One region of the Thalassotalea castellviae genome, then DNA from elsewhere that is predicted to be linked to it. Evidence: predicted binding sites of a transcription regulator. Region 1 holds the regulator's gene; each other region holds the start of a gene.
The links. Region 1 encodes MetJ, which represses methionine synthesis genes. Its sites were predicted from a motif close to TAGACGTCTAGACGTCTA; they were not measured.

Region 1 (8,594 bases):
AATGGGAATATAGGTGATGCCGAAGCCTTGGGGATAATCTCCGGTAATGGTACGCAAAGCATCAACAGCATCTTGGCTACAAATACCGTTTTCAGCATTGGCGTTAAGCGCTTGATAGACCTTTGGTAACAATTTGTAGTTATAACTTGATTTAGTCGACAAGATTATCGAAGTGTAAATTTGTGGGACTTTTAGGATATTTCCAATACCTTGTTTAGGCGTAATGGCGCTCTTTAATAAATGCTTGATGAACACTAACTTTTTATGTTCAGCGAAGTAAAATTTATCTCTATCAGCTTTAGAATTGCCGATATAAGTTGGTGTACCAAGCCCCTCTACTAAAAAGCGAATCGTTTCACGATAATTAATTTGCAACAAGGCTTTTCGATCTTCTACGAGTAACGTTCGATGAGGATCAAGTGTACCATCCTCTCCTTTCACGATATGTTGAGCATCTTGATGAAAATGACCGATATCTTGTAAAAGCGCCGCCATTACAATTGAAATTTTTACGTTATCAACAAATGCTTGATAACTTTTACTATCAGTTTCTGGCCATTGACTAAATTGCGCGATATTTTCATCACTTAGATAGGATTTAATTTGTTCTTCATTAACAATGGGCGATTTATCTATGCAAAGTTTATCAAGCAATCGTAAGCATAAAACAGCCTTATATAAAGGCTTGTTACATTCATTTACCTTGGCGACTTTCTTGCCTTCGGTAGGACTTAACAGCTGAATGGTACCCAAAAGTTGAGCAGACTTTTTATTGCTCTCAGCTTGATTATTTCCCTCGCTTAACGTGATGATTTCCTGACAAATAGTTAAAAGATATTTATGCCTTTCATTATTTTCATCTTTAAGGTCTTGTTTAAATTCACGGTATTGACGTTCAGTCTTCTCTATTTCAAGTTTGACTTTTTCATCATCTTTTTGCGTATTAAGCTCATATATGCGCTGTTTTAGTTTTTCTAGCTTACTCTCATTATATGGCTGATATTCAAAAAAGCTGATGGCTCGCTCAAGGAGAGAATCTTTTAATATACTTCGGCCATATATTTTATCGAGTAAAACTTTTACTTGAGTAGTAAAACGAGTATCTATTTTAGCGTTGTTCGGCATAATTTTAGTTTATAACAGTCAGTTACCTAAACTGGGATCAGATAACATTCATGCTAGTTAAAATTACCCTAAGTCACAAGAAATTATTTGTCTCATTCAAATCGCCAAGCACATTAAGAGAACTAATATTAATCAATCCCTTTAAGTTTCACTTGGCTTTGACGGGTATTTAATCGCTGACAGATATTGACAAGATCCGAGTGTATGCCGCTTGCCGTAACATCTCTACCGGCTCCTGGCCCGCGGATAATTAACGGATTCTCTTGATACCAGCCACTTTTAATTTGAAAGATATTATCGCACGGTGTTAAGTTCGCAAAAGCATCATTGTTACTTAATACTTCTAAACCTACTTTCGCCGTTAACTTGCCTGATTCAGACACAGAAAAACGAGCGATGTAGCGAATACAACATTGTTGTTCTTTCGCTTGATTTAGCTGCTCTGAAAAAAACGAATCTAATTGATCCGCTGCCGCTAGAAAATCCGGAATGGATAACGTTTGCAATGCATCCGGTACTAAGTTTTGGCATTTAATATCTGCTAATGAAAGTTCAAAACCCGCGGCTCGTGCCAAAATCAGTAACTTTCTTTGTACATCACGGCCTGATAAATCTTCACGAGGATCAGGTTCCGTAATACCTTGTGAAAGTGCATCCAGCATTAACTTAGAAAACGGTAACGTGCCATCATAGGTTTCGAAAATCCAAGAGAGCGTCCCTGAAAAAATCCCTGATATTTCAGTAATATTATCGCCACTATTTAATAAATCATTAATCGCATAATTTATTGGTAACCCAGCACCTACTGTCGTATTTCCAAACCACAAACTTTTACTTTTAGCCGCGCTTGCCAGCAGAGACTTATAATTATCCGTACTAGAAGAAGCGGCCCATTTATTTGCCCCGATGACATGAATACCTTGCTTAAAAAAGTCTTCATATAACAAACTAAATTGTTCGCTCGGTGTAACATCAACCACTACTAATTCATCATATGGATGATTAGCTAACCAGGACATTAGCTCTGATTTATCAATCGGTTGTGCATCTTTTTGATATAAGGACAATGCCTGATTAACCTCAATACCGTCATTATTGAACAAGGCTTTTTTAGATGAGACTAAACCAACTAAATGCACATTTTCAAGCGCTGGCACTCGACTTAATTGTGCCGGCAACATCTCAAGGAATCGTTCTCCTATATTGCCTAAACCGGCAACAACAAGGCCGATATGGCGAGCATCTTTGGTCATGTCGTGATGAACATTATTTAATAACTCAGTAGTACAAGCTTGCGTAAGTACAGCCATGATACTATGTTCATTAGGAGAGTTAACTCTAGCAAAAGTTTTACTGTGTCTTAATGAACGTTTAAACCGCGCTTGCACGTCACCATGATGAATCACTTTATGACCGACAGTCGCTAAAATACTGGCGGGTGTAAATTTCACTTCCGTGTCGTGGCTAGCAAGCCACTGGCTCACCGCCTTTTGTTGTTCTTGATGAATAACAATAAAGCCGGCTTTATCATCACCACAAACCGCTGAAAACTCTTGTTGGGCTTGTTCACCTAAGTTTCCTGTAAAACTATCCGATTGTGCCAACAATAAATCATTTAAAAATGTGACAGACAATTCTTGCTTAGCAATTTGACCAAATTTACCAATTTCAGTGCCACTAATGGATGGGTCAAAACTACTCGCAACATGTAAATGTGTACTATGATCTGTCAAGGGTTGTAGGGTTTTTGCGTGTAATACCGGATTACCCAATCTACCTAATTCTTTAGCGACACCATTAGGCAAACGGTGTAATTTTCTTGCAGATGGAACCACCCGAGGATCGGCACTATAAATACCATCTACATCAGTCCATAACGTGACATTTAATGCCCCAACTAGTGATGCCATGATAGTAGCAGAATAATCACTGCCATTTCTGCCTAAAGTACAAGTTTCATTTTGACTATTTTTCGCGATATAACCCGTAATAACGGCTAATTTATGACGTTGTTTTAATTGATATAATTGCGTTTTACTAACTTGAGTATTTACCTGACAAGCCTTGTCATTATCAATCACGAGAAAATCGCGGGAATCTACCATAAAGCTTGGGCAAACTTTTTCACTTAATACTTCGGACAGTAAACGCGCAGACCACAATTCACCAAAGGCTAAAATATCAGCTTGATGTTGCTGTGGTGAATTTTCTAACCATTTTTTTAATTGCGCACAATCTGCGTCTAATTGCGTTAATAATCGCTTTTCATTACTTGACGATAATAGTTCGCTGATAAGTTGAGCTTGCATTGACTTGATATCATGCAGCGAAATTTCGAGTGTTTCAGTCTGTAAGATAGCTTGATGATATAACGCAAATAAAGCGTCGGTTGTTCCACCATTGGCTGAAACCACGACAATATCATTTAATTGACAATGCTGACGAATAATATCTACAACACGCACAATACATTGAGCTGATGCTAACGAACTACCACCAAATTTATGCACTTGAATCGCATGTTTTGCCAATTGGTTTTGATCGGCCGTTAACTTTTCTGCTGCATTAGACTGTTTCATGTTCTTTTCACTTTTGCTCTACAATTGACTAGCGGCAAGACCTGCTGCTAAATCTTCAATAATGTCATCACTGTCTTCGATACCAACCGAAATACGGACTAATGATTGGGTAATACCTGCTTCAAGTTGCGCAGCGAGTTCCATCCCGGCATGTGTCATCGTTGATGGGTGGCTAATTAAACTTTCAACGCCGCCAAGTGATTGAGCTAAAGTAAATAAGGTTAAATTAGCAAACAGTTTTTTCACTGCTTCTTCGCCACCCTGCACTTCAAAGCTCATCATGGCACCAAAATCATATTGTTGTCTTTTGGCAATTTCATGACCTGGATGATCGGAAAAACCTGGATAATAGACTGCTTTAACCGCCTCGTGGGCTTTTAAAAATTGAGCTACTGCGTTGGCATTTTCTTGATGCTGCCTCATACGAATAGGCAAAGTTTTAAGACCACGTAACGCCAAGTAACTATCGAAAGGTGAGCCGGTAATGCCAATACAATTAGCCCACCATGCAAGCTCTTCTCCTAACGCTTTATCTTTCGTGACTAACACGCCACCAACGACGTCACTATGGCCATTGATATATTTGGTGGTTGAGTGGAAAACGATATCAGCGCCTAACAACAATGGTTGCTGTAATGCCGGTGATAAAAAGGTGTTATCAACGGCAACCAATGCGCCAACTTGATGACAAGCTTTGGTGATTTTTTCAATATCCACTAAACGCAATAAAGGATTACTAGGACTTTCTAATAGCACTAATTTAGGTTTTTGTAGTAACGCTTCGTGTAATGCTTGCTCATCATTTTGATCAACAACAATTAAATTAAATTGTCCACGTTTAGCTAAATGGGTAAATAGTCGATAACTACCGCCATAACAATCATGAGGGATCACCACAGTGTCATCTGTAGATAAAAGCTGACAAATCAAATGCACACTTGCCATGCCTGTACAGGTGACTATGCCAACACTGCCTTGTTCTAATTCAGCAATCGCTTGCGCAAATGTTGCTCTTGTCGGATTACCCGTACGAGAATAATCAAACTGTCGCTTCTCATTAAAACCTTTCAGGGCATAGGTACTCGACAAATGAATAGCAGGAATAACAGCACCATGATGCTCGTCAGAGTTAATACCTGCTCGTACTGCAATCGTTGCAATTTTTTTATCGTTCATATGACTCTCAGTGAAATATTTGCTGCAATAAAACCAAATAGACTTTTGGACGTCCAAAAGTCTAAATCTTTTAAATTGGCGGGTCAAGAACTTTAGACATCTAAACTTCTACACATTCGTTATTGACTCGACGGTAACAACCAGTAAAATCTATTTAAAACTATAAGATGAATAGTTTATCTGTTTTCAGCGTAAATTAAGCATAAAACTCATAATAAAAGTAACCAGAGGTAATTCATGGCAAAGTGGAATGGCGAATATATCAACCCATATGCCGAACACGGTAAAAAAAGTGAACAAGTAAAAAAAATTACCGTTTCTATCCCCTTAAGAGTTCTCAAAGTATTGACGGATGAACGTACAAGACGTCAAGTAAATAATCTTCGTCATGCAACCAATAGTGAATTATTATGCGAAGCGTTTTTACATGCCTTTACCGGGCAACCATTACCTGATGATATCGACTTAGCAAAAGACAATGTTGAGAAGCTACCAGCCAGTGTTCGTAAAGCACTAGAAGAACAAGGTGTCACAGATTTTAGCCAATTTGAGATAGAAGATGACTAATCGCTAGTCTAATTTATTACTCACGAGCACTCGTGATAAAACAACAAAAGCTCAAACACATTATTTATTTGAGCTTTTTCATTTAAGGACGGTTAGCTATTCATATAATCTTCAGGTAATTCTAACGCTGCAACCCCAGAATCAACTGCCGCTTGCGCTACGGCTTTTGCTACACGGCCACACAAACGCGAATCCATCGGTTTAGGGATAATGTATTCCTTACCAAAGGTTAATGTACTTTCACAACTGGCATCTAAAACATCCTGAGGTACAGCTTCTTTTGCTAATTCACGAATAGCATGTACACAGGCCACTTTCATTTCGTCGTTAATAGTCCTTGCTCTCACATCTAAAGCGCCACGAAAAATAAACGGGAAACAAAGTACATTATTCACTTGGTTAGGATAATCAGAACGACCCGTTGCCATAATGATATCATCACGCGTGGCATGGGCTAATTCAGGTTTGATTTCAGGATCTGGATTTGAACAAGCAAAGATTACGGGTTTAGGTGCCATTAATTTCACATGTTCTGCCGATAAAACATTAGGGCCAGAAACACCAACAAACACATCAGCACCATCAATAACATCTTCTAAAGTACGTTTGTCGGTATTGTTAGCAAATAATCGTTTATATTCATTTAAATCATCACGACGGGTATGGATAACACCTTTAGTATCTAACATGTAAATTTTTTCACGTTGCGCGCCGCATTTAATAAGAAGCTCCATACAAGCAATCGCAGCCGCACCCGCGCCCATACAAATAATATTTGCATGTTTAATGTTTTTCCCTTGAATCTCAAGCGCATTGATCATTCCTGCCGCAGTAACAATGGCTGTACCATGCTGATCATCATGAAAAACCGGGATTTTACAACGCTCGATTAACGCCTTTTCAATTTCAAAACACTCTGGCGCTTTGATATCTTCAAGGTTTATACCGCCAAAACTATCGGCAATGTTTGCCACAGTTGAGACAAACTCTTCGACGGTTTTATGTTTTACTTCTAGATCAAATGAATTGATATTGGCAAAACGTTTAAACAATAATGCTTTACCTTCCATCACAGGTTTTGATGCCATGCCACCTAAATTACCTAAACCTAAAATCGCGGTACCATTAGTAATAACAGCAACAGTATTGCCTTTACCTGTATATTTATAAACATCATCTGGGTTATCAGCGATTGCTCTTACAGGCTCTGCGACTCCAGGGCTATAAGCAAGAGAGAGGTCCAGGCTAGTTTCGGCAGCAGTTGTAAGTTCTACACTTATTTTTCCAGGCGTTGGAAATTGGTGATAATCAAGTGCCTGTTGGCGTAAATCAGTCATTATTGGTAGTCCCAGTGCGTTATATATTAATATATTATAGATTTTTGTTTTTTTAGTTCATTTTCTTTTACATAATATTGCATTATTTACCCTGAACTCAAGCTAAATTTATGTGGTAATACCTCTATAGCCTAGATAAACACTACCACTAATATAAGAAATTACACATTACTTGTATAAATATTCACTATTACATTCAAGACATATCACTAGATCTTCATTTTCTCCTTCGAGGATTTTTGCTTTATCCGCTCGGATTAGCGCTATTTCATTAACGTTAGCGATATTCATACTTTGATGATCAAACAAGCGTCAGAATATAAAGTGATTTTCACGGCAGGTAAACAAGGCTACTGCTTTCAACAAATTGGCTATATCGCTCGATAAAAAGATATAAAAAAAGCCACTTTAAAAGTGGCCTTTAAAAACAATCAACGCGTAAGACTCTATTCGCTAAATGGATTAACCAAAATGATAGTTTCGTTACGGTCTGGGCCTGTTGAAATTAGGTCAATCGGCACACCCGTTACTTCTTCAATACGTTTAATATAAGCAATAGCATTAGCAGGTAATTGCTCAATTGAAGTTGCACCGTAGGTTTTTTCAGACCAACCAGGCATAGATTCATAAACCGGAGTGATTTCTTCATAACCTTCCGCTGCGGTTGGCGGAACAGTAATGATTTCACCTGATTTAGTTTGATATCCAGTACAAATTTTCAATTCTTCTAAACCATCTAAAACATCAAGTTTAGTTAAACAAAAACCTGTCACGCTGTTGACTTGAGTAGCACGATGCATAGCAACCGCATCAAACCAACCACAACGACGTTCACGACCTGTAGTTGCACCAAACTCATGGCCAACTGTGCCTAAATGATTACCAATTTCGTCATCTAATTCTGTTGGGAATGGGCCAGAGCCAACACGAGTGGTGTAAGCTTTGGTGATACCTAATACGTAATCAATATTACAAGGTCCAAATCCACAACCTGTCGAAACACCACCGGCAGTAGTATTTGAAGAAGTTACGTAAGGGTAAGTACCGTGGTCGATATCAAGTAACGTACCTTGTGCACCTTCAAACATAATTTTTTCGCCAGCAATACGAGCTTGATCAAGCAATTCCGCAATGTCAGCAACCATACTAATAATCACTTCGCGTACCGCTAATACATCAGCAAGCACTTGTTCATAATTAACTGGCTCTGCTTTGTAATAGTTCACTAAAGCAAAGTTATGGTATTCCATAATTTCTTTTAGTTTTGACGCAAATGTTTCTGCATTAAATAAGTCGCCAACACGTAAACCACGACGAGCAACTTTATCTTCATAAGCGGGACCAATACCACGACCGGTCGTACCGATAGCCTTGCTACCACGTGCAGCTTCACGAGCTGCATCAAGCGCATTATGATAAGGAAGAATTAATGGACAAGCATCACTGATCAACAAACGTTCGCGAACGGGAACACCACGCTCTTCCAACATTTTCATTTCAGTCATTAATGCTTTTGGACAAAGTACAACACCATTACCAATTAAGCATTTTACGTTCTCACGTAACACTCCTGACGGTATTAGATGTAAAACAGTTTTTTCACCGTTAATAACAAGTGTATGACCGGCGTTATGGCCACCTTGATAGCGTACTACGTACTTAGCTGTATCAGTCAGTAAGTCGACTACTTTACCTTTGCCTTCGTCACCCCATTGGGTGCCAAGAACTACGACGTTTTTACCCATGTTCACATATTGGTAAGAAAATTAGGCGGGGATTCTATCAAATTATAATAATGAGTCCAAGCTAT
Region 2 (8,594 bases), on a different contig from region 1:
CGTTTCTGTGGGGCAAAAAACGGTAAAGAATACTTGCGTATCACCAATATCAGAAGTAGCGACTTGAATATGTGGCTCTGGACCTGCAATGTTGATATCTAAGCGATTTTCAATAAGCTGATTATATCGCATCGCAACATCTTTAAAGTCTGCACAATACACGTTTGCTTTTTCATATAATTGATCAATAAACTCAAATGGATTGACACTATCATCTCTTACAATAGTGAAATGGTGCATCGCATAGCGCTTTAAAAAATTGAGGTTTTTAATCACAGAAGTAATCAGCTGACTATTCGGTAAATAAAGTGTTTTACCCGTATATTGATAACTGTCTTTATCTACTTCTAATAAAGTCAGTTTTGCCCAGTCTGTTGAGTGTACTTCACCAAAATAATTACCTACTTGAATCCAGTCACTAATCCTAAATGGTCGACTCGATAAAATATAAACAAAGCCAATGAAGCATTGAATAAACTCACGAGTTGCTAAAACAATGGCAACAATAAAAGCGGCAATGGAAAAGGCAAACTTTTGAATTTCTTCCGACCAAATATTAAAGATCAAGACGATCATTAAAACGGTATAAATATTATTAACGATATTAATTTGTAATCTTTTATCGTGTTTAGACTTCTTTTTGATCACCTTTACTAATAGAAATTTCAATAAATAAAAAGCACTAACACACAGTAAAGTGATCACGAACTTATTGTTAAAAAAATTGGGTGTTAATGCCGTTAAATTACTAATGTTAAACCATAAGTCCATGTAAAATTTTTAAACCCTTTTATTGCTGAGTGATGAATTATTTTGTAGTTGTAATAACGTTTGCTCTGGCCCTAATTTGTTGAAACTTGAATTAATTTCTTTTTGTTTAGATTCCAGCATGCTAATACCTTCGACCACAATATCATAAAATAACCAAGTTTCATCGTGCAATTTAATCAGTTTTACTAAGGCTTTATTGGTTTTATTTTTACCAATAATTGTCATATTCACCATAGCCACTTTACCGCTTTTCGAAATTGAACTTTTACCAATATTAATTGCTTCGTTATTATACTTACTCAATAAATGGCTGTAAGTATCGATTAATTGATTGGTTAATTCAGTTCGGAATGCTTCTTTTTGCTCTGGAGATAATTTAGCTAAATGAAGCCCTAAGACTTTATGACTAAAATATTGCGTACTTACTTCGGGCAATAAATATTGCTTCAATACTTCGCGAATATTACTACGTGATAGTTGGTCGGCATTTTTTAATGGGATCAGCGCGGTTTCAATATTTGTAAAAACATTTTTTACTTTTTCTTCCGGTAAGTTGTCATTCGCTAATACGAAAGAAGAAATTAAAAACGTTAATAATATAAATATCAAGACGAAAATATTGATGTTTTTTTCAGTGGAATTTTTCATTTTATTTTTATTTAGCCAGTACTAACAAGTGCGGTGATTGTATGGGGAAATTGAAAACAGGCAAGCGCAATAAATTGTTTATATCAATCAAAAAAATTGATTAGCGGATAATAAGTTTTAATGAATTGCTGACAAATACTTTTTTAAATTCGTTAAAACTGATGAGTTTTGAGTCTGTTGTTTTGTGATGATAAAACATTTATCTTTTTACTGGTTAACAGCATGATAAATCTACTGTACAAACAAAAAAATTCAACTAAAAATGAAATAGTAACTTTTTACCTTGAAAACTTTAAAAGTTATTAACGTCTGAATTATACAATAAAAACAATGAATTAAAAGTCTCCGTTTTTTATTTTTAGTAAAGAAATAAAAATAATTGTAAAAAAGCTTGATACTGTACGACCATACAGTATACTTCGTCACATAAGTTAGTTTTTAGATATAAATTGTGGAGCACGAAATGGACGATAACAAAGAAAAAGCACTATCTGCAGCACTCAGCCAAATAGAACGTCAGTTTGGTAAAGGCTCAATTATGAAGCTGGGTGAAAACCGCAGTATGGATGTAGAAACCATTTCTACTGGTTCACTTGGATTAGATATTGCGCTAGGTGCTGGTGGTTTACCAATGGGTCGAGTTGTTGAGATTTATGGCCCTGAATCAAGTGGTAAAACCACCCTGACGTTGGAAGTTATCGCCGAAGCTCAACGTAATGGTAAAGTTTGTGCGTTTGTTGATGCTGAACATGCGCTTGACCCTATTTATGCTGAAAAACTTGGCGTAAACATTAATGAATTATTAGTGTCTCAGCCAGATACGGGTGAACAGGCGTTAGAAATTTGTGACATGTTAACTCGTTCTGGTGCGGTTGACGTTATTGTGGTCGACTCTGTTGCTGCCCTTACTCCTAAAGCTGAGATTGAAGGCGATATGGGGGATTCACACATGGGCCTACAAGCTCGCATGCTTTCTCAAGCTATGCGTAAGCTTACGGGTAACTTGAAGCAATCGAATACTATGATGATTTTCATTAACCAAATTCGTATGAAAATTGGTGTAATGTTTGGATCTCCAGAAACAACCACGGGTGGTAATGCATTAAAATTCTACGCTTCAGTACGTTTAGATATTCGTCGAATCGGTGCGGTTAAAGCAGGTGATGAAATTGTTGGTAACGAAACACGCGTTAAAGTTGTGAAAAATAAAATTGCTCCACCATTTAAACAAGTTGAATTCCAAATATTATACGGTGAAGGTATTAACAGCTTAGGTGAGTTAATTGATTTAGGCGTACAACATAAAATGGTTGAAAAGGCTGGTTCTTGGTATAGCTACAATGGCGACCGTATTGGTCAAGGTAAAGCAAATGCGACCAAGTATTTAACTGAAAAGCCAGAAGTTGCCAAAGAACTCGACGGTCGCTTAAGAGAGTTATTATTAACAAAAGCAACTGATAACGTTGAAAAAGAAGAAGCGGTTACTGAGTAATAAGTAGAAACAATTGCTTTAAAAACTCAAAATCAATCTAGAAAAACCATCACAACTGTGATGGTTTTTTTATCGGTTAATCAAGATGTTGCACGGTTTCATCTTATAAAAAGGTGAATATGCTAGTTAAATACTTAGATAAATAAATGAGCAATGAAAAAGTTATAAGAATTAACAAAATCATTTAGACGTCTATACGTTTAGAAGTTGACATAGCTAAAGTTAAAAGGCACAGTAGTGTCTATACTGTGTGTATGAAATATGCACACGAGTTTATTCGCTAAATGTTATGTTGAATGTCAGTGTTGTAGGTACTTTTTATGCCCATTAAAATCCCTAATGAATTACCGGCTTTATCGGTATTAGATAAAGAAAATATCTTCGTCATGTCGGAGCATCGTGCGGCTAATCAAGATATACGCCCGATGAAAGTAGCGATTTTAAATTTAATGCCGAATAAAATTGAAACAGAAGTGCAAATTTTAAGGATGTTGTCGAATACTCCATTACAGATAAATATTGATTTTGTCCGTATACATGCCAATGAGTCAAAGCATACCCCGAAAGAGCATTTAGATAACTTTTATTGTTTATTTGATGATATTAAAGACACGCAATATGACGGGTTAATTATTACAGGCGCGCCTTTAGCGTTGCTAGAATACGAAAAAGTAACCTTTTGGGATAAAATATGTGAAGTTTTTGATTGGGCAGAAAATAATGTCACATCAACTATGTTTTCTTGTTGGGCGGCGCATGCGGCTTTATATCATCATTATGGCTTGAATCGCCATTTACGAAAGAAAAAACTATCAGGTGTTTATCAACACAGCCCTGTTGATCCAAAAGAGCAGTTAACGCGAGGCTTTGAAGAGTTTTTTAATGTACCGCATTCTCGCTATGGTTATATTGATAAAGCTGATTATTTAAGTGTCTCGGAACTAAAAATTATCGCAGAGTCAGAAGAAGCGGGGGTTTATGTGGTGGCAAGCAAAAACAAGCAGCAAGTCTATTTAACAGGCCATCCAGAATACGATGCAACGACATTAGATGAAGAATACCATCGTGATTTAAATGCTGACGAAAACGCTGTTATGCCTGAAAATTATTATCCGAATAATGATGTCAACAAAATACCGCATAGTTCGTGGCGTAGTCATGGCAGTTTATTATTTACCAATTGGCTCAACTATTATGTCTATCAAATAACACCTTATTTGTTAGATGCGTCGAATATACGAGCAAGACAGCCGGAAAACCAAGTTTAAACACATTTAATTACAGTATTAACGTCGTTTTTCTTATTAGAACAAATTGAGAGTAGTATGAAGAAATCAGCATCGTTTGAAAATTTTGAACAACAATTAGCCCAACGTATTTTAATTCTTGATGGTGCTATGGGAACTATGATTCAAGCGTATAAATTTGAAGAGCAAGATTACCGTGGCGAGAAGTTCTCTGATTGGCATTTAGATGTGAAAGGCAATAATGACATGTTAGTGCTGACTCAACCTGATGTGATTAAAGCCATTCATGCTGAATACCTCGAAGCGGGTGCTGATATACTTGAAACGAATACTTTCAATGCAACGACTATTGCCATGGCTGATTACGACATGGAAGCGTACAGCGCCGAGATTAATTTAGAGGCTGCCAAAATAGCTCGGCAAGTCGCAGATGAATATACGGCAAAAAATCCAGATAAACCGCGTTTTGTCGCCGGTGTATTAGGGCCAACAAACAGAACCTGTTCAATTTCACCAGATGTGAATGATCCGGCGTTTCGTAATGTCACCTTTGATCAACTAAAGGAGGCTTATATTGAGTCGACAAAAGCGTTAATTGAAGGGGGAAGTGATTTAATATTAATTGAAACGATTTTTGATACGTTAAATGCCAAAGCTGCTATTTTTGCTGTTGAAACGGTTTTCGAATCGTTAAATATTCGTTTACCCGTAATGATTTCAGGCACTATTACAGATGCCTCAGGCCGTACATTATCAGGACAAACAACCGAAGCTTTTTATAATTCACTTCGCCATGCTAAACCTATTTCTTTTGGTTTAAATTGTGCACTTGGCCCTGTTGAATTAAGGCAATATGTTGCTGAATTAAGTCGAATTTCTGATTGTGCGGTTTCGGCTCACCCCAATGCCGGGCTACCAAATGCCTTTGGCGAATATGACTTTAGTGTTGATGACATGAATACTCATGTTGCCGAGTGGGCCGATTCAGGATTTTTGAATATTATCGGTGGCTGTTGCGGTACAACCCCAGAGCATATCAAAGGTATGGCTGATTCGGTTGCAAATATTGCACCTCGTAAAGTGGAACCTCGAAAAATTGCTTGTCGATTATCAGGTTTAGAAGCACTGACTATTGATGAAAATACTTTGTTTGTGAATGTGGGTGAAAGAACTAACGTTACCGGTTCGGCAATTTTTAAACGACTTATCACTGAAGAAAATTATGATCAAGCAATAGCGGTTGCTTTACAGCAAGTTGAAAATGGCGCGCAAATAATCGATATCAATATGGATGAAGGCATGCTCGATTCAAAAGCGGCCATGATCCGATTTCTAAATTTAATTGCGGGTGAGCCCGATATTGCCAAAGTGCCTGTGATGCTTGATTCTTCTAAATGGGATATTTTAGAAGAAGGCCTTAAGTGTATACAGGGCAAGGGCATCGTTAATTCGATCAGTTTAAAAGAAGGTGAAGAAAACTTTCGCAGCCAAGCAGAGCTATTGCGCCGTTATGGTGCTGCCGTTATCGTCATGGCATTTGATGAAGTAGGGCAAGCAGATACTCGCGAAAGAAAATATGAAATTTGTAAGCGTGCATACCATATTCTTGTCGATGAAATCGGTTTTCCTGCAGAAGATATTATCTTTGATCCCAATATTTTTGCGGTCGCTACCGGTATTGATGAACACAATAATTACGCGGTAGACTTTATTGACGCGGTCGCTGATATTAAAAAGAACCTGCCATATGCGATGATTTCTGGTGGCGTATCAAACGTATCATTTTCTTTTCGTGGAAATAACCCCGTTCGAGAGGCGATACATGCAGTGTTTTTATATCATGCCATTAAAAATGGTATGGACATGGGGATTGTTAACGCTGGTCAGTTGGCCATTTATTCTGATATTCCAGATGACTTGCGCATTGCGGTTGAAGACGTTATTCAAAACAGTGACGACGGTGCCACAGAGCGCTTACTTGATGTGGCTGAAACTTATCGCGGACAAGCGGGCAATCAAAGTAATAAAACCGATCTAGCATGGCGAGAGTTACCGGTTAATAAGCGCTTAGAGTATTCATTAGTAAAAGGTATCAATGAATTTATAATTGAAGATACAGAAGCCGCACGTCTTGAAGCCGTTAGACCATTAGATGTCATTGAGGGGCCATTAATGGATGGCATGAATGTTGTTGGTGATTTATTTGGTGCAGGGGAAATGTTTTTACCGCAAGTGGTGAAATCTGCTCGGGTTATGAAGCAAGCCGTTGCCCACTTAAACCCGTTTATTGAAGCGGAAAAAACTGAAGTAAAATCTAACGGTAAAGTGTTACTTGCTACAGTTAAAGGTGATGTTCACGATATTGGTAAAAACATTGTTGGCGTAGTCTTACAATGTAATAACTACGATATTATCGACTTAGGGGTCATGGTGTCCTGTGAAGATATTTTACGCGTCGCCAAAGAAGAGAATGTCGATATTATTGGTTTATCTGGTTTGATAACCCCATCACTTGATGAAATGGTGCATGTTGCCAAAGAAATGAAACGCTTAGATTTAAACTTACCTTTACTGATAGGGGGAGCGACAACGTCTAAAGCTCACACGGCGGTAAAAATTGAACCGAAATATGAACATCCTGTGGTTTATGTGCCCAATGCTTCGCGCTCGGTATCCGTGGTCAGCACACTAATCTCTGAAGATGGAGATAAACGCCAAGCTTTTATCGATCGTCAAAAAGATGAATATGATCGTGTCCGTGAACGTCATTACAAAAAAGGTCCTCGTTCGAGTTTAATTTCATTAGAGGAAGCCCGTGCCAATGCTTTTCCATTAAGTTTTGAGCAATACACGCCTAAAGTACCCAACAAATTAGGGATTACTGTTTTAGATGAACTTGATTTAAATGTGGTGAGAAATTATATCGATTGGACGCCATTTTTCATGACTTGGCAGTTATCAGGTAAATATCCACTTATTTTAAAACATGACGTGATTGGTGAAGAAGCAACGAAATTATTTAATGACGCTAATGCGTTGATTGACGATGTAATAAACAATAAAAAACTAACAGCTAAAGCCGTCTTTGGTTTATTCCCTGCTCATCGTAAACAAGACGATTTAGTCGTATTTTCTAATGATGAACGTGAAGAACCATTGATGAAACTGCATCAACTTCGTCAACAAAGTAAAAAGCCATCAGGGCAGTTTAATCGTTGTTTGGCTGATTATGTTGCTGATGAAGCGTCTGGCATAAAAGATTATATGGGAGCTTTTGCCGTTTCAGCTGGTTTTGGTTGTGATGAATTAGTGAAAGCTTTTGACGCTCAGTTTGATGATTACAACAGTATCTTAATTAAAGCTGTGGCCGATAGGTTAGCAGAGGCGAGTGCTGAATATCTTCATGAAAAAATACGTAAAGAATATTGGGGATATGCGCCAGAAGAGTCTTTTGCAAATGACGATTTAATTCGTGAAAAATATCAAGGTATTCGTCCAGCACCCGGTTATCCAGCTTGTCCAGAGCATACCGAAAAAGGCTTATTGTGGGAATTACTCGATGTTGAAAAAAATATCGGCATGAAGTTAACTTCAAGTTTTGCAATGTGGCCAGGTGCTGCCGTAAGCGGCTGGTATTTTGCTCATCCAGACAGCAAGTATTTTGCGGTTGCCAAGTTGAAAAAAGACCAAGTGATTGATTACGCAACGCGTAAAGAAATGACATTACCGCAAGCCGAACGTTGGTTATCCGCTAATTTGGATTATGAACCTGAATAAACCCAATGAACGTTTTTGAAGCATTAGCTGTTAATTAAATAACATCTAATGCTTCGCTAAGTTTTTTCACTCCAATTACTTCCATACCGGATATTTTTTCTTTTGGCATATTATTAAATGGAACGATTGCGCGTTTAAAGCCATGTTTAGCGGCTTCATTAATCCGTTCTTGACCACTTGGAACCGGACGGATTTCGCCTGATAACCCTACTTCACCAAATACCACTAAATCTTGAGGTAATGCACGATCTCTAAAGCTTGACACTAACGCTAAAATCAAGGCTAAGTCGACACTCGTTTCTGCAACTTTAACGCCACCAACCACGTTAACAAAAACATCTTGGTCGTTCATTTGTAAACCACCATGGCGATGCAAAATAGCTAATAGCATTGATAGTCTATTTTGATCGGCGCCAACCGCAACACGTCTTGGGTTACCTAATGCTGAATGATCGACTAATGCTTGAATCTCAACCAGTAAAGGCCGAGTGCCTTCCCATAAGACCATAACAATACTACCCGGGGTGTTTTCTTCACCGCGTGATAAAAATATTGCCGAAGGGTTTTTTACTTCTTTTAAACCTGTGCCTGTCATCGCAAAAACACCTAACTCGTTAACGGCACCAAAACGGTTCTTATTGCCACGTAGTGTTCTATAT
Region 3 (8,594 bases), on a different contig from region 1:
CAATTTGAGATTGATTTCAAATTCGAAGATCAACAACCGCCTGGTATCAGACGAGGACAAACCTTACAAACCAAACTGACCTTAGGCGATGCAAGCTCAGCGACCTTGATCCCCAATGGTGCCTTTTATCAAGATACGGGCGGAAAATGGGTTTTTGTTGTTGCTGAAGATGGTAGCGAAGCGGTAAGACGTTCAATTCGGTTAGGACGAAGAAATAATCAATTTATAGAGGTGCTTGACGGTTTAGAAGTTGGCGAAAAAATCGTAACTAGCCCATATACCAGTTATCAAGATATGCAACGGCTAGCACTTTAATGTTTAAGCGTACTTCAGTCGCTGACTTTAACCGCTAACTTTAATCAATAATGAAAAATATAACGAACGAAGCAGGAATTTAATATGTTGAAATTACACAACTTATCAAGAGTCTTTCAAACTGACAATGTTGAAACAACCGCATTAAATAATATAAATATCGAAATTGAAAAAGGAGAATTCGTCGCTATTATGGGGCCGTCAGGTTGTGGCAAATCTACCTTATTAAATACCATTGGTATGCTCGACTCCCCTTCAGGGGGACAATATTTTTTCGATGATGAAGAAATTTCAACTTACAGCGAAGCACAACTGTCTGTTATTCGAAAAAAGAATATTGGCTTTATTTTTCAAAATTTCAATTTGATTGATGAACTTACCGTTGAAGAAAATATCGAGTTAGCGTTGCTTTATCACAATATCCCCGCAGCCGAAAGAAAAGAGCGTGTTCTAAACGTGATGGATAAGGTTGGCATTGCACATCGAGCTAAACATATGCCAAGTCAGCTTTCAGGGGGACAACAACAACGAGTCGCAGTTGCTCGGGCAGTGGTGGGAGATCAAGCGATGATTTTGGCGGATGAGCCCACCGGAAATTTAGACAGCGCCAATGGTCAAGAAGTGATGGAAATGTTGCAAGCTTTAAACGATGAAGGCACCACTATCGTAATGGTGACGCATAGTCCTTCACATGCAGATTATGCCCGACGCACCATAAATTTATTTGATGGCAAGGTTGTAACTGAAAACGTTAAAGCGGCATAAGTCGAGGTTATTATGTTTAAAAATTATTTAGTGACAGCATGGCGCAATATGCTAAAAAATCGCATGTTCTCAGCCATCAATATTTTCGGTTTATCTATCGGCTTAATGAGTTGCATTTTAATTATGCTGTTTGTTCGAGAAGAGATGGGCTTTGATCAATGGATAAAAGACAGTGATCGTATTGTTCGTTTACATACGGCTTATAAAATGGGTGATCAACCTGATTTTTTAACGGTTCGTTCAGCTGGCCGCATGATGGAAGCTATTCGTGATTATGCTCAAAACGAAGTTGAGGCGGGCGTTCGGTTTATTCAATTTGGTACTACTATTCAACAAAACGGTGAAGGCTTTTCTGAACAAGGAACTATGGTTGATGGAAGTTTTTTTGATGTTTTTGATTTACCTTTTGTTCATGGTGATAAAGCTAGCTCGTTTTCAAAGCCGATGGATCTTGTTATTACGGAAGAAATGGCAATCAAGTATTTTGGAAAAACAGCCGTTGTTGGCGAAACATTAACATTTTGTTGCCTATCTGGAGGGCCCTCAACGGTGCCTATTGCAGGTGTTATTAAAGACTTACCGAATGCAACACACCTTAATATGAATTTTATAATACGCTTAAACCCAGCATTATTCGTCAACGATACAGGAACCTTACATACATGGACTAGTGTCAATGTATATACCTACTTTAAACTCACAGAAAATACCTCTATTGATAAATTGCAAGAAAGAATGGTGTATTGGCTAAATAATGAAAGTCCATTTGTGGAAATGTATAAAGATAGAATGTCTGGGTTAAACAACACGATGAAAGTGTCTAACTTTGTAGAACTTCGATTGATGGCGTTAACTCAATTGCATTTACATGCCAAAAAACATGCAGGCAACATGGGAGATTTGACTCCGATGGGGGATGCAAAAATGATCAATACTTTTATTATCGTTACCGGCTTAGTGTTATTGATTGCTTGTATAAACTTTATGAATCTATCGACTGCTAAAGCCAGTAAACGAGCCCGTGAAGTTGCCATGCGTAAAGTCTTAGGTGCATCTCGTTTTCAAGTGGCCGTGCAGTTTTTAAGTGAAGCGATCGCGATCGCGTTAATCGCCTTAATATTTGCGTTAGTAGCCGTTGAATTAGTCTTACCTTTTTATAACCAAATCATAGGAAAAGAGCTGAGTTTTCATTTGCTAAATGACCCACTCATGTTAGGTAGTTTATTAGCCGTTACCGCATTAGTTGGCTTAGGGGCAGGTTTGTATCCAGCACTTTATTTATCGCGTTTTTTACCCGGTCATATTTTAAAATCGAGTAAAAGTGCTGAATCGGGCAATTCAGCCAAGTTTCGTACTGTGTTAGTTGTGTTTCAATTTGCCACTTCAATTATTTTAGTGATATCAACCATTGTTGTTTATGGTCAAACGCTTTATTCAAATAATGTTGACGTTGGTTATCAAAGCGATAATAAATTAATACTTAATATTCGTCCTGCGCGTGATAATTTATCCAGCTTAAAGCAAGAATTGCTTAATTTACCTCAAGTTAGCTCAGTTGTGTTTTCATCTGAAGCACCGACGCAAGATAATGAAAACAATACTGATTTTAAATTATTAGAAAATCAGGGTAGTCAAACGGCTAATGAACAGCGGTTTATTAATTATCATAATATGGGCTTTGGCTTTTTCGAAGCGTATCAAGTGAAGCCCATTGCAGGACGTTTATTTAATGAAGCATATGGGAGTGACGCATTTAAAGCTATCTCGGAAAATTCATCGAATGATGATCAGGTTAATAAAGCAAGTGCGATATTAAATTTAAGTGCCGCTAAAAATTTAGGCTTTGATAAAGCTGAAGATGCAATAGGTAAAACACTGATCTCAGGTCAACGTCAGTTAACCATTATTGGTGTTATCCCTGATTTACATTTTAGATCGATTAAATTTGGTATTCGCTCGACTGTTTATACGTTAAACCCACGTCGATTTAACGTTGCAAGCATTAGCTTTAATAGTTCGAACCCAGGTAAGGTTATGGAAGATATAACCCAAATTTGGAAACGCAATGTTCCTATGCAGCCTATCGAAATGGAGTTTTTAAGTGAAATGATGGCGGCTCAATATCAAGTTGAAAAAACCACGGCACAATTATTTTTAGCTTTTTCAGTATTAGCCATTTTAGTGGCATGTTTGGGGCTTTTTGGCCTCTCTGCCTTTACTGTTGAACGCAGAACAAAAGAAATAGGGATCAGAAAAGTAATGGGAGCGAATGCATCTCAAATCGTTACTTTACTTATCTGGCAATTTTCTAAACCCGTAGTTATCGGGAATTTAATTGCTTGGCCAATTGCAGCCTTTGTGATGCTTGATTGGCTTGAAGCGTTTCCATATAGGTTAGAGTCTTGGTGGTTAATCCCTTTATGCTTTGTTGTTGGTGCTATTTCAATGTTAATTGCTTGGTTTACCGTGGGCAGTAATGCTATTAATGTCGCAAGAAAAAATCCGATAAAATCACTTCGTTATGAATAGATATTCTATGCCAGGTTAATGAACTTGTACCCATAAAAAAACCGACGTAAATGTCGGTTTTTTGTTTCAAGCGATTAGATAATTAACGTTTATAGTCCCGCTGAAGCTTTCAATGCCTCAGCTTTATCGGTTTTCTCCCATGAAAAGGCCGTAAAGGTATCGTCACCAACCGTCATTTCAAAAGGCTCACGACCAAAGTGACCATATGCCGCTGTTTGGCGGTACATAGGATGTAATAAATCTAACATTTTTGTGATACCGTAAGGACGTAAGTCAAAATGCTCACGGACCAATTCAATTAAACGCTCTTCAGACACCTTTCCTGTGCCAAATGTTTCAACTGAAATAGACGTTGGCTCAGCAACCCCAATGGCATAAGACACTTGAATTTCACAACGATCAGCTAAGCCTGAAGCTACAATGTTTTTTGCAACGTAACGACCCGCATAAGCAGCACTGCGATCAACTTTTGATGGATCTTTACCTGAAAAAGCGCCGCCACCATGACGAGCCATACCGCCATAGGTATCTACAATTATTTTACGTCCGGTTAAACCACAATCACCCACAGGACCACCTATAACAAAACGACCGGTTGGGTTGATAAAATACTTGGTTTCAGGCGTTAACATTTCAGCAGGTAATACAGCTTTAATGATGTTTTCCATTACCGCTTCATGCAAATCTTCTTGAGAAATCTCAGGATTGTGCTGGGTTGATAATACTACCGCGTCAATGGCAACTGGCTTATTATCTTCATAGATGAAAGTTACTTGAGATTTTGCATCTGGACGTAACCAAGGCAAAACACCTGATTTACGCATTTCAGCCTGTCTTTCAACTAAACGGTGTGAATAAAATAATGGTGCAGGCATTAACGTTTCTGTTTCGTTAGTTGCGTAACCAAACATTAACCCTTGATCACCAGCTCCTTGATCTTCAGGTTTTACGCGATCTACACCTTGCGCGATTTCTGGTGATTGTTGGCCAATCAAATTCATGATGCCACAGGTATCGCCGTCAAAACCAACATCAGATGAGGTATAGCCAATATCAGTAATCACTTTACGTGTTAAGTCTTCTAAATCAACCCAAGCTGTTGTAGAAACTTCACCCGAAATAATCGCTACGCCGGTTTTTACCATAGTTTCACAGGCAACACGTGCAAATTTATCTTTCGCGATAATCGCATCTAACACGGCATCAGAGATCTGATCGGCAATTTTATCAGGATGACCTTCAGAAACAGACTCTGAAGTAAAATAATGTTTAGACATAAACCCTCGGAAATTAAGCTGGTTAAAATAGTACTTTATTCAATAAAATGAATTGTAACCCGAGTTTTAAAATATTTCTAGTTTTTTACGCCTAGACGTCTAAATGGCTTAAACTTAAATGATATATCTAACAACTTTAACGGAGGTATACTTATTAACTGATTGTTTTATTTGTATAATTCAACATTAATACTTGTTCCCCATAATTGAGAAAATATTTTATTTTGCGTTGGGGTTTCCGACGAGCTATAAAACTGATGTGCTAAATTCGATGTTTTTTTTGCAAGCAAGTGATGTTTAATTAGTTGCCTTTTTAACTGTTCACTCACAGGCGTAGCGGTTTCAATAAGTTCAATACCACTTGGCATTATCTTTTTGATCGCCTCGCTCATAAATGGATAATGAGTACAGCCTAATACAAGTGTATCAATCCCTTGAGCAATCAAAGGGGCAAGATACTGTTCAAGTAAATGAATAAATTTATCTGATGTTTGCAGACCTTGCTCGATCAATTCAACTAAGCCCAAACAGGGCTGAATAAAGACTTGTGCACCATTTTTATATTGTTCTACTAAGGCTAAGAAGCGGGCGTTGTTTGCCGTGGCTTGAGTGACTAAAATACCTATTTTTTGGGTTGTACTAATCCTTGCTGCCGGTTTAATTGCCGGTTCAACACCAATGATAGGGAGGGTTACACGATTTCTTAATTGATCAATGGCATTGACAGTCGCCGTATTACAAGCAATCACTATTGCTTTACATTGTTTGGTTATTAACGTATCGGCAATAAAATTTACCCGTTCAATGATTTGTTGATTGGAAATATCACCATACGGGGCAAACTGTGAATCAGCAAAATAAATGAGTTGTTCGTTAGGTAAATGTTCAGAAATGCGTTTTGCAATAGACAAGCCGCCAACTCCAGAGTCGAAAATACCTATCGGAGCATTTGTATTATGAGTGAATGTGTCTGAAGGCAACGTGTTTATAACCAAAAGAGTAATAGTTAATGACTAATGGTGATGTTATAGGGAGTTAAGCATTAAAGTAAAGATGAAGTTAGCGGTTCACAGATATTTTATTTCTTTCGTGGCTTTTAGCGTTGCGCGGAAATATCTTTTTATAAGAAGGCTAGGGTGGAAACTAAATATTCGAATTTTCAATAAAATATAAGAAAGGTAAGACTTCCAGAATGCCGCAGTCGACTTTAGTCCTGAACACCGTGTGTTCAGGGCGGAAATATCTTTTCAACCGTAGGCTTCCCGATACGAGCCGGGTTTGCACAATAGCTAAATGTCAATTTCCATAGGTAAAACTTATCGGCTCAGGGACATAGTTAACATACAAACATCCCAGAAGACTTAAATATATTATAGCGAATCTAATAGAAAGGATTAACTGTTTTTTATAATGAAATGTACTAACCGCTGATGTTTTAAACTAACTGATTTATCTTTAAGCAGTTTTTGTTATTAGAGAGTAGGGCATGGATTATAATCTGGGCTTTTAGAATATAATATTGCATCTTTCATTAACTGTTCAGCAGCAATTATTTCACCTTTATCACGGGATAACTTTAACCAATCGCTGGCAAGTGTTTCATCGAAAAAAATTAACGATTGCGCCTTTTGATTATTTTTATTTCTGAGCAAGTTCTGTCTTGTAGTTATTTTTGTCGTAACTTCATCAATCATGTGGATATTTTCATAGTACTCATGATAAATTTTTTGTAATTCAAGGGCTATAAAATATGGAAGGTAATTCTTACTTTGATTTTCTAAATGTAAACTTGTTTGATAGCAGGTATCAGTGATATTTGTGTCGGTGAAAAAGTTATTTTTACAAAACTCTACAATTGCTGTGAGACTTGAGATATAACTGGCACCATTTACTATTGAAGCTACCGAAAATCTTTCGGAAAAATTTAAGTTACTTTGCTCTTTTAGAATGCTATCAATAAATTCAAATTTCTCATAATAATAATTACTATATTCTAATTTTTTGTTCGCTTCTTTTAATGCTAAAACCGCCTCATCTATTTTATTATTTTTTAGTTTTATTGTGGCTATGTTATGCCAAAACATTGCATTATCGTTGTCTATCAATTTGGCTTTATTAAATAATTCATCATTACAAATTTTTTCATCAAAATTTTTATTACAAAGCTCTAATATTTCTTTATAAATTAACTTATTTAAAGGCGATTCTTCATGCAAGGCTGCATAATCCTGAAGTTTGCTTTTAGTTTCATCGATAGGGGAATGGAATAGAAGTGCTAATTTATCAGTGACTTTATTGCTTGCTTTTAAATTATCAAGGTAATTAACGAAATGTTCTTTCTTGGTAGTTTCTTCTTGAAATAAAACATTTTGTTGTTGCAAACAATCAAAAATTTCATTGTCGTTTTCAATCTCGTTTTCTTTAATGTTAGAAAATCTCTTTTGTATACTCTTTTCTTGAGTTGGTCTTGCCAACTTGTCTGATCTTACTTCAACCTTTGAGTTTTTATGTTTAATTACTAAATCACTTTTAGTTTCAGCCTGAAGTTTTTGGGGCTGATTTTGAAAGTTAATATATAAATATAAGCAGAATAAAGAGCAGAATAATAGTAGGGGTATTTTGATTTTTCTAAGCATATCCTTTGCTCTTATATGAGGTTATTTCAGAATTAAGCTTTCTTTTTGGGATTTACCGCTTGCTCGATCGTCTCTTGTAATAAATCGATTTTATTTTGCATTTCTTGAAGTTGTTGTTTCGCCGCATTTTGACTGTCTAATAAATCATTCGCTAGATTTAAGGCAACCATCAGCATAGCTTGCTCGGGCGTTTTAGTAGATTTTTTATCTTTTTCGAGTCGACGATTAATTTCATTGGCCGATTGCAGCAACGCAGACTCTTTCCCTTTCGGGCAAGCAATTTTAAGTCGGCGGTTTGCCACTTCAATTGTAACGTTGTGTTGGCTCATAAAAATATAGGCTCTTTTCTTTATGCTCTGGGAAATCTGAACACGCTAAAATAATTAAAATAAAGCTAGTTGTTTGTTTAATAAACAAATTTAACTGAACTTATAAAAATGAACTATAACGGTGCAAGATCTCAGATGCAAGCGAGAATTTCCCTTATAAGGCGCTAGCATCACTTTTAGTGCAATGTTAGGATATCACTATAATCACATCCTTAATAAATGTTAGCTAAATGTCAGAAAATAACGAAGTAGATTTTGCCACTGTTCAAGCGTTAATCACCACCCAAGATGTTAAAATTCATGGTTCAGAATTACATGGAGTATTAACCGGTTTAATTTGTGCAGGCTATAGTTTTGAAGATCAAGACTATCTCACCATGATAAACGATATGTTCAATAATGGTGAAACCTTGCCAAATAAATTACAAGTCACGGTTAAATTGCTGTTTAGTCAGGTATGGCAAAATATTTTAGATGACTCTTATAGCTTTACTTTACTCTTACCTGATGACGAAGACTCGCTTGTAGAGCGTGCACATGCTTTGGGAGCTTGGGTTCAGGGTTTTAATCTAGGCTTTGGTTTACAACAAAAAAGTAGTGCTGTTTATTCTGAAGATGTCAAAGAAGTGTTGACTGATTTTGCTGATATCGCCAATTTATCTGATGAAATTGAAGAAGATGAAACGACGGAACAAGCGTATTTTGAAATATCTGAATATGTTCGTATTTCTGCGTTATTGTGT

Region 2: RM573_RS13640 (homoserine O-succinyltransferase) is a predicted target of MetJ. The motif match lies at 3,097-3,114, and genes of this name have one in related genera.
Region 3: metK (methionine adenosyltransferase) is a predicted target of MetJ. The motif match lies at 4,971-4,988, and genes of this name have one in related genera.

Annotation. Positions count from the first base shown of each region.
Region 1 is NZ_JAVRIF010000004.1:68,079-76,672, forward strand. It holds gene RM573_RS09095 (hypothetical protein) at 1-1,125, opposite strand, end outside; gene metL (bifunctional aspartate kinase/homoserine dehydrogenase II) at 1,254-3,704, opposite strand; gene metB (cystathionine gamma-synthase) at 3,723-4,880, opposite strand; gene metJ (met regulon transcriptional regulator MetJ) at 5,118-5,447, shown strand; gene RM573_RS09115 (malic enzyme-like NAD(P)-binding protein) at 5,540-6,784, opposite strand; gene RM573_RS09120 (adenylosuccinate synthase) at 7,231-8,529, opposite strand.
Region 2 is NZ_JAVRIF010000008.1:48,666-57,259, forward strand. It holds gene RM573_RS13625 (mechanosensitive ion channel family protein) at 1-771, opposite strand, end outside; gene RM573_RS13630 (MlaC/ttg2D family ABC transporter substrate-binding protein) at 781-1,419, opposite strand; gene recA (recombinase RecA) at 1,883-2,911, shown strand; gene RM573_RS13640 (homoserine O-succinyltransferase) at 3,232-4,179, shown strand; gene metH (methionine synthase) at 4,237-7,935, shown strand; gene radA (DNA repair protein RadA) at 7,970-8,594, opposite strand, start outside.
Region 3 is NZ_JAVRIF010000001.1:450,248-458,841, reverse strand. It holds gene RM573_RS02065 (efflux RND transporter periplasmic adaptor subunit) at 1-315, shown strand, start outside; gene RM573_RS02060 (ABC transporter ATP-binding protein) at 400-1,080, shown strand; gene RM573_RS02055 (ABC transporter permease) at 1,093-3,609, shown strand; gene metK (methionine adenosyltransferase) at 3,699-4,886, opposite strand; gene murI (glutamate racemase) at 5,054-5,866, opposite strand; RNA gene ssrS (6S RNA) at 6,067-6,248, opposite strand; gene RM573_RS02035 (hypothetical protein) at 6,359-7,522, opposite strand; gene RM573_RS02030 (cell division protein ZapA) at 7,555-7,851, opposite strand; gene RM573_RS02025 (UPF0149 family protein) at 8,082-8,594, shown strand, end outside.